Regions from separate parts of the Streptomyces sp. NPDC001832 genome, predicted to be linked through region 2. Evidence: riboswitches for the same ligand, from Rfam matches in the RefSeq annotation. Region 2 holds a riboswitch; the other holds the start of a gene.
The links. A riboswitch is a leader RNA that binds a small molecule or an ion and turns the genes downstream of it on or off. The one in region 2 is predicted to bind cobalamin.
Positions count from the first base shown of each region.

Region 1: another riboswitch for cobalamin. It lies ahead of ABT115_RS00320 (cobalamin biosynthesis protein); the one in region 2 lies ahead of ABT115_RS16930 (ribonucleoside-diphosphate reductase subunit alpha).

Region 1 is NZ_JBEOYU010000001.1:58,885-63,550, forward strand. Features, by position in the region: gene ABT115_RS00310 (inorganic phosphate transporter) at 1-350, shown strand, start outside; gene ABT115_RS00315 (hypothetical protein) at 382-612, shown strand; cobalamin riboswitch at 782-910, shown strand; gene ABT115_RS00320 (cobalamin biosynthesis protein) at 1,056-2,099, shown strand; gene ABT115_RS00325 (cobyric acid synthase) at 2,096-3,655, shown strand; gene cobN (cobaltochelatase subunit CobN) at 3,664-4,666, shown strand, end outside.
Region 2 is NZ_JBEOYU010000018.1:94,085-98,750, reverse strand. Features, by position in the region: gene ABT115_RS16945 (GntR family transcriptional regulator) at 100-864, shown strand; gene ABT115_RS16940 (DUF3311 domain-containing protein) at 1,177-1,431, shown strand; gene mctP (monocarboxylate uptake permease MctP) at 1,428-3,065, shown strand; adenosylcobalamin-variant (AdoCbl-variant) riboswitch at 3,244-3,346, shown strand; gene ABT115_RS16930 (ribonucleoside-diphosphate reductase subunit alpha) at 3,498-4,666, shown strand, end outside.

The DNA.
Region 1 (4,666 bases), on a different contig from region 2:
GGATGTTCGTCGCCTGGGGTCTGACCCTGCCGGCCGCGGGCCTGGTCGGCGCGGGTGCGGAAGTCCTCACCGAGCAGGGCACCTGGGGTGTCGTGGTCGTCGCGGCGCTGCTCATCGTGGGCTCCGGGGCGATCTGGCTGGTATCGCGCCGCAAGCCGGTCGGCCACGGCGATGTCGCGCACACGGGCGGCGACGCCGAGCCCGTCGACGCCGCCACCGCGGCCACCGCGGCCATCGCGGCCGTCAGCCCGCCGCTCACCGCGGCGCAGGCAGCGGCCCAGGACCTCAGTGCCACCATTCCGGCTCCGGCCGGAACCACCCAGGACCCGGCGCGAACCGCCACCGTCTAGGCCGCCTAGGCCGGCCGTCTAAGGATTCAGCATGAACATCGACTGGGCAGCCCTCGGCTCCGTCTTCGGCGTCTCCCTCGTCGTCACCGTCGCGCTGGTGGGCCTCTTCACCCTGGGCATCGTCGGTCTCTCCAAGCAGCCCGAACCTGAGGCGCAGGGCGGCTCCGGCGGCTCGCTGCTGCTGGCCCGCGCCGGCGGGTACGTCTGCTTCGCGCTGTGCGCCGCGGCGGTCGCGTACGGGATCTATCTGATCGTCGCCTGAGCATCTTCCTCGCGCTCCTTGACGGGCCGGACACGACGTGTGTCCGGCCCGTCTTGGTGTGCCCGGCCCGATGTGGGGCTCAGCACACCGCACCGCCACAGGTCAACAGCAGGTTGACGGGCGTTCGCGGAGCGTGGTGGACTGCCGGAGCCAATTACGACGACAGCAGAGGAAGCCGGTGCGAATCCGGCGCGGTCCCGCCACTGTCACCGGGGAGCAGTCCCCCACACCGGAAGTCACGGCCCGCGCGAGCGGGCTGGAAGGCCGGGGGAACTGCGGATCCGGGAGCCAGGAGACTCTCGTCGCCGGTCACGTCGAACCAGGGCGCGGACCCTGAGTGAGGACATATCGCCATGCCTGGCTGCCGTGCGTCCGTTGCTGTGGCGCTCTCGACGAGAGCCGCCTGTACGAAGCTCCTTCGAGGCGTAACGGCCGGTTGAGCCGTGCGTGCCGACCGCATTTTCGCGTACGGCGCCACGGCCGGTCTGATCGGCGATCTGCTGCTCGGTGACCCCCGCAGGGGGCATCCGGTCGCCGCCTTCGGGCGGGTCGCGGCAGGCGTCGAGCGCCGTCTCTGGCGCGACCACCGCGGGTCGGGCGCGCTGCACACGCTCGTCTGCGCCGGAGGCGCCGCAAGTGGTGCCGCGCTGATCACCCGTGCCGTGCGCAGCCACCCCGCCGCCTCCGTCGCACTGACCGCGGCCGCCACCTGGTCCGTCGTCGGCGGTACGTCCCTGGGGCGTGAGGCCCGGACTATCGCGGGCGCCCTGGCCGCCGGTGACATCGATTCGGCCCGCGAGCGGCTGCCGCATCTGTGCGGACGCGACCCGCAGTCTCTCGACGGACCGCAGATCGCCCGTGCCGTGGTGGAATCCGTGGCCGAGAACACCTCGGACGCCGTGGTCGGCGCCCTGGTGTGGGGTGCGCTGGCCGGTGTGCCCGGGCTCGTCGGCTTCCGGGCCGCGAACACCCTCGACGCCATGGTCGGCCACAAATCGCCACGCCACCGACGCTACGGCTGGGCTTCGGCCCGCCTGGACGACCTCGCGGGCTGGCCGGGTGCCCGGCTCACAGCCCTGCTCACCGTGGCCGCCGGGGGGCGGCCACGTGGAGCGGCGGGGGCGTGGCGGGCAGACGCGGCCAAGCACCCGAGCCCCAACGCGGGCCCGGTGGAGGCCTCGTTCGCGGGTGCGCTCGGCGTACGGCTCGGCGGGACCCTGGCGTACGGCGGTCGGGTCGAACACCGCCCCGTCCTCAACGGGGAGACGGGCCGGGCGGTGGAGACCGAGGACATCGAACGCGCGGTACGGCTGTCGCGCCGGGTGAGTGCGCTGGCCCTCGGCATGTGTGTGGCGGGACGACTGGGTGCGGGCCTCGTCGCGAGACGGATCGCAGCACGTCGGTCCGCAGGACGTCGGGTCACAGGACTTCAGGTCACGGGACGTCGGATGGCAGGACGTCGGATCGCAGGACGGAGACGGACATGAGCGGCGGGCTGCTGGTCGCCGGAACCACCTCGGACGCGGGCAAGAGCGTCGTCACGGCAGGTATCTGCCGCTGGCTCGTACGGCGGGGCGTGAAGGTGGCGCCCTTCAAGGCGCAGAACATGTCGCTGAACTCGTTCGTCACCCGCGAGGGCGCCGAGATCGGGCGCGCCCAGGCCATGCAGGCCCAGGCCGCCCGGGTGGAGCCGACCGCGCTGATGAACCCGGTCCTGCTCAAGCCCGGCAGCGACCGCTCCAGCCAGGTCGTCCTGATGGGCAGACCGGTGGGCGAGATGAGCGCACGCGGCTACCACGGCGGCAGGCAGGAAGCGCTGCTCGGCACGGTCGTGGACTGTCTCGAGCAGCTTCGGGGCACGCATGACGCAGTGATCTGCGAGGGGGCGGGCAGTCCGGCCGAGATCAATCTGCGGCGCACGGACATCGTGAACATGGGCATCGCACGGACGGCACGCTTTCCGGTGGTGGTCGTCGGCGACATCGACCGCGGCGGCGTCTTCGCCTCGTTCTTCGGCACCACGGCGCTGCTCGACGCCGAGGACCAGTCGCTGATCGCCGGATACCTCGTCAACAAGTTCCGCGGCGATGTGTCGCTGCTGGAGCCGGGGCTGGAGATGCTGCGCCAGATCACCGGGAGGCAGACGTACGGGGTGCTGCCCTTCGCCCATGGCCTCGGGATCGACGAGGAGGACGGTCTGAGACCCGCTTTCAAAAACAGCACAGCGCTGCGCGGAGCCGGAGGCGAATCGGTTGTCGCGCCGCCGCACGGCGACAAAGTGCTGCGCGTCGCGGTGTGCGCCGTACCCCTGATGTCGAACTTCACCGATGTGGACGCGCTGGCCGCCGAACCGGGCGTCGTCGTCCGGTTCGTGGACCGCGCGGAGGAGCTGGCCGACGCCGACCTCGTCATCGTCCCGGGCACCCGCGGCACCGTGAAGGCACTGGCCTGGCTGCGCGAGCTCGGCCTCGCCGATGCCCTGGTGCGGCGCGCCGCCGAGGGCCGGCCGGTCCTCGGCATCTGCGGTGGCTTCCAGATCCTCGGTGAACACATCGAGGACGAGGTCGAGTCGAGGGCCGGGCACGTCGACGGCCTCGGCCTGCTGCCCGTACGCATCCGCTTCGACCGCGAGAAGACCCTCGCCCGTCCCGTCGGCGAGGCGCTCGGCGCCCCCGTCGAGGGGTACGAGATCCACCACGGCGTCGCAGACGTACACGGCGGGGAAGGGTTCATCTCCGATGGCCGAGGTCGCAGCCTGGACGGCTGCCGGGCCGGCGCCGTGTGGGGCACCCACTGGCACGGCTCACTGGAGAGCGACGAATTCCGCCGCCGCTTCCTGGCCGAGGTCGCGCGGGCGGCCGGCCGGCGTTTCGTCCCCGCCCCCGGCACCAGCTTCGCCGCGCTGCGCGAGGAACAGCTCGACCGCCTCGGCGACCTCATCGAAGAACACGCCGACACCGACGCACTGCTGCGGCTCATCGAGTCGGGCGCACCGTCAGGACTTCCCTTCATCGCCCCCGGAGCACCTGGAGCACACGCATGAATGCCCCTATGAGCACCGTGCTGTTGCTGTCGACCGCCGACACGGACCTCCTCGCCGCCCGTGCCTGCGGCGCGCCGTACAGGATCGGCAACCCCACCCGCGTCGACGCCCACGACGACCTCCCCGCGCTGATCGAGGGCTCCTGCGTCGCCGTCGTCCGTCTCCTCGGCGGTAAGCGCGCCTGGGAGGACGGGCTGGCCGTCCTCAAGGCGTCCGGCATCCCGACCGTGCTGCTGGGCGGCGAGGCCGTGCCGGACGCGGAGCTGATGGCCGAGTCGTCCGCGCCCGCCGGTGTCGTCGCCGAGGCGCTGCGCTACCTCGTGGAGGGCGGCCCTGCAAACCTCGTCGAACTGGCCCGCTTCCTCTGCGACACCGTCCTGCTGACCGGCCACGGCTTCGCCGAGCCGAAGAAGATGCCCGAGTGGGGTCTGTACGGCAGCCGCGAGTTCGTCGAGGGCCGCCCGACCGTCGGCGTGCTCTTCTACAGGGCGCACCAGCTGTCCGGGAACACCTCGTTCGTGGACGTCCTCTGCGACGCCGTCGAGGCCCGTGGCGCCAACGCGGTGCCCGTGTACTGCGGTTCGCTGCGCGGCGCGGACTCCGGTCTCCTCGAGTTGCTCGGCCGGGCCGACGCCCTGGTCGCCACCGTGCTCGCGGCTGGCGGCACCCGTGCGTCGGACGCCTCCGCCGGCGGCGACGACGAGGCCTGGGACATCGGCGCGCTCGCCGATCTGAACGTCCCTGTGCTGCAGGGCCTGTGCCTGACCTCCACACGCGCCGCGTGGGACGCGTCGGACGCCGCGCTCTCCCCCATGGATGCCGCGATGCAGGTCGCGATTCCCGAGTTCGACGGCCGCCTGATCACCGTGCCGTTCTCCTTCAAGGAGCAGGGTCCCGACGACGTACCGGTGTACCGCGCCGACCCCGAACGGGCCGCGCGCGTCGCCGGGATCGCGGTGCGCCACGCCGCCCTCAAGCACAAGACGAACGCCGAGAAGAAGCTCGCCCTCG
Region 2 (4,666 bases):
GGGAGGGCGACGAGCCGTGACCGGAGCGTGCCACCATGTGAGCCGCGACAGACGGAGGAGCCGGTGACGGCAGCAACGCAGCAGTCGGGAAGGCGGGCCATGGGTGCCGACGGGGGCAGTACGGAGAACGAGACGGGCGCGGCCACGCGGACGGCGCGTGTCCCGAAGTACTACCGACTGAAGCGACATCTCCTCGACATGACGGACACCATGCCGCCGGGCACCCCCGTGCCACCGGAGCGGACCCTGGCCGCCGAGTTCGACACCTCGCGCACGACCGTGCGCCAGGCGCTCCAAGAGCTCGTCGTCGAGGGCCGGCTGGAGCGCATCCAGGGCAAGGGCACCTTCGTCGCCAAGCCAAAGGTCTCGCAGGCCCTGCAACTCACCTCGTACACCGAGGACATGCGCGCCCAAGGACTCGAACCTACGTCCCAGTTGCTGGACATCGGCTACGTCACGGCGGACGAGACGCTCGCCGGGCTGCTCGACATCACGGCCGGTGGGCGAGTGCTGCGGATCGAACGGCTGCGGCTCGCCAGCGGGGAGCCGATGGCGATCGAGACCACCCACCTTTCGGCCAAACGCTTTCCGGCGCTGCGTCGTTCGCTGGTGAAGTACACCTCGCTCTACACCGCGCTGGCAGAGGTGTACGACGTCCGGCTGGCCGAGGCCGAGGAGACCATCGAGACCTCGCTCGCCACCCCGCGGGAGGCCGGACTGCTCGGTACGGATGTGGGCCTGCCGATGCTGATGCTGTCCCGTCACTCGCTCGACGGGCGGGGCGAGCCGGTGGAGTGGGTGCGCTCGGTCTACCGGGGCGACCGGTACAAGTTCGTGGCGCGTCTGAAGCGGCCGACGGACTGAATCCGGGTGCACCGGTCGAGTGGTCCCGGCCACCGCACCCTGCGTACAACCGTCGCGGTCCTGTGGAATCCACTGCTCCACGGGGGCCGTTCACGCACCTTGATACGGACCAAGTGTCGTACGTTTGACGGCATTTTGAACATGCGCGCCTGCTCACGGGACCGTTGTCGGACCGCAATGCGGACAGGGGGTGACGGTGACCGGAAGCCTCCCCTAGATTTCCTGCGCATCAGGCCGACCGGCGAATGAGGGACGCCCCCGTTTGCCGGTCGGTATCACACCAGGTGATCAGCGAGGGGACGGAGTCGCCGCATGCCAGCAGACCCAGAAGGAAAGCCACCCACCATCACACCCGTGCGGGTGGTCATCGCCCTCTGTCTCATCGCGCCGTTCGTGGCGATGCTCTGGGTGAGTTCGTATGCGAAGGTGGACCCCACCTTCATCGGTATTCCGTTCTTCTACTGGTACCAGATGCTCTGGGTGCTGATCTCCACCGCACTCACGACGATCGCGTACAAGCTGTGGCAGCGTGACCAGCGCGCCCGCAAGGGGGGTGCGTCGGCATGAAGGACGGCGTGAACGGCGTCGCGCTCGGCGTCTTCATCTTCTTCTTCCTGGCCGTCACGGTCATGGGCTTCCTGGCGGCGCGTTGGCGGAAGGCCGAGAACGACGCCAGTCTCGACGAATGGGGCCTGGGCGGACGGTCGTTCGGCACCTGGGTCACCTGGTTCCTGCTCGGCGGCGACCTGTACACCGCGTACACCTTCGTCGCCGTTCCCGCGGCGATCTACGCGGCGGGCGCGGCAGGCTTCTTCGCGGTGCCGTACACCATCCTCGTGTACCCACTGATCTTCACCTTCCTGCCGCGGCTGTGGTCGGTCTCGCACAAGCACGGGTACGTGACCACCTCGGACTTCGTCCGCGGGCGCTTCGGCTCGAAGGGGCTCTCGCTGGCGGTCGCCGTCACGGGCCTCCTCGCCACAATGCCGTACATCGCGCTCCAACTCGTCGGCATCCAGGCGGTACTGGACGTGATGGGCGTCGGCGGTGGCGAGAACACCCACTGGTTCGTCAAGGACCTGCCGCTGCTGATCGCGTTCGCGGTGCTCGCCGCGTACACCTACTCGTCCGGTCTGCGGGCGCCCGCGCTCATCGCGTTCGTCAAGGACGGACTGATCTACCTGGTCATCGCGGTGGCAATCATCTACATCCCGATCAAGCTCGGCGGCTTCGACGACATCTTCGCCAAGGCGAGCGATGCGTTCTCCCAGACCAACCCGGCAACCGGCAAGCCGCGCGGTGCGCTCGCGCCTGGTGAGGCGGGCCAATGGGGTTACGCCACACTCGCGTTGGGTTCGGCGCTGGCACTCTTCATGTATCCGCACTCGATCACGGCGACGCTCTCCAGCCGCAGCCGCAATGTGATCCGGCGCAACACCACGATCCTGCCGTTGTACTCGCTGATGCTGGGCCTGCTGGCGCTGCTCGGCTTCATGGCGATCGCCGCCGGTATCAAGGTGGACAACGGGCAGTTGGCCATCCCCCAGCTGTTCGAGAACATGTTCCCGGACTGGTTCGCGGGCGTGGCATTCGCCGCCATCGGCATCGGCGCGCTGGTGCCTGCCGCAATCATGTCGATCGCCGCAGCAAACCTCTTCACCCGCAACATCTACAAGGACTTCCTGAAGCCGGACGCGACCCCGGAGCAGGAGACCAAGGTCTCCAAGCTGGTGTCGCTGCTGGTGAAGGTCGGCGCGCTCGCCTTCGTCCTCGCCATGGACAAGACGGTCGCGATCAACTTCCAACTGCTGGGCGGGATCTGGATCCTCCAGACGATGCCGGCCCTGGTCGGTGGCCTGTTCACCCGCTGGTTCCACCGCTGGGCGCTACTCGCGGGCTGGGTGGTCGGCATGGTGTACGGGACGGTGGCCGCGTACGGGGTCGCCAGCCCGACCCAGGCGCACTTCGGCGGGTCGTCCAATGAGATCCCGGGCATCGGCGAGATCGGCTACATCGGTCTGACCGCGTTCGTGTTGAACGCGGTGGTGACGGTGGTGCTCACCTTCGTCCTGAACGCAGTGAAGGCACCCGCAGGAATCGACGAGACCTCCCCGGCCGACTACACGGCCGACGCGGGCGACCCGGGCGTCCAGGCGGAGCTCCCGCCGGCCACGGCGGGGGCGCCGAGCGGCGTCCACTGAAGACCGCTCCTACGGCCCGATGACGGCCCGTCGCGCCCCCTTCAGCGGGGTGTGGCGGGCCGTCCGTCTGCTCCGACGGGGGATCGCACGGCTTGTCCCGTCGGCTCGACATCCGTTACACGACACAACATGTGGGGGCCGTCTCATCCCGCAGCCCCCACATGTATGCTCGTGCTCGCTGTCGCCGCAGGGAAATCCGGTGCAAATCCGGAACTGTCCCGCAACGGTGTATTCGGTGTGCTTTTACACACCATCGAGTAAGTCCGAGGACCTGCCGACAGCGCATCCGGCTCGACCGAACCGGATGCCAGACGTCCGGGCCTCGCGGATGGGCCGGTGGACGCCGTAATGAGTGCTGCCCGACGCGGGCCCGCCTCTGCCCGGCTGCCCCCGTTCCCCGCCGGCCCCGAGCCGAGCGAGGGAGAGCACCACGTGACCATCGCGCCAGCCGATCCGGCTTCAGCCGCCGTGTCCGAAGCGGCCGATTCCGAGGGAACCGCACACGACGGACCGGGGGCCGCACTGCTGCGGACCCTGACCGGCCTCACCGTCGATCTGCCCGACACCGACCCCGGTCGCGTCGCCGCCGCCGCGCTGCGCGGCCGTAACGCCCGGTCGGACGAGGCGGAGTTGCGCTCGCTGGCCACGGAGGCCGCCGCAGGGCTGATCTCCGAGGACCCCGCCTACTCCCGGCTCGCGGCCAGGCTGCTTACCCGCACCATCGCGGACGAGGCGTCCGGCCAGGGCGCGGTCTCGTTCTCCGCCTCGGTCGCCGTCGGACACCGCGAGGGCCTGATCGCGGACCGTACCGCCGAGTTCGTCGCGCTGCACGCGGCCGCACTCGACGCGCTGGTGGAACGTTCGCTCGCCGACGGCGCCGACGACCGCTTCGGCTACTTCGGGCTGCGGACCCTGCACAGCCGATATCTGCTGCGCCACCCGCACACCCGTCAGGTCATCGAGACGCCCCAGCACTTCATGCTGCGCGTCGCGGCCGGGCTGGCCGAGGACGATTCGGAGCGCGCCGTGGACGAAGTCGCTTCGCTGTACGGCCTGATGAACCGCCTCGACTACCTCCCCTCCTCCCCCACGCTCTTCAACTCCGGCACCCGGCACCCGCAGATGTCCTCCTGCTATCTGCTGGACTCCCCGCTCGACGAGCTCGACTCGATCTACGACCGCTACCACCAGGTGGCCCGGCTCTCGAAGCACGCGGGCGGCATCGGTCTCCCGTACTCCCGTATCCGCGCCCGCGGTTCGCTGATCCGTGGCACCAACGGGCACTCCAACGGCATCGTGCCGTTCCTGAAGACGCTCGACGCCTCCGTCGCCGCGGTCAACCAGGGTGGCCGCCGCAAGGGCGCCGCCGCCGTCTACCTGGAGACCTGGCACGCGGACATCGAGGAGTTCCTGGAGCTGCGCGACAACACGGGTGAGGACCAGCGTCGTACGCACAACCTCAACCTGGCGCACTGGATCCCGGACGAGTTCATGCGCCGGGTCGACGCGGACGGTGACTGGTCGCTGTTCTCGCCCGCCGATGTGCCCGAGCTGGTCGACCTGTGGGGCGACGCGTTCGACGCCGCGTACCGGGCCGCCGA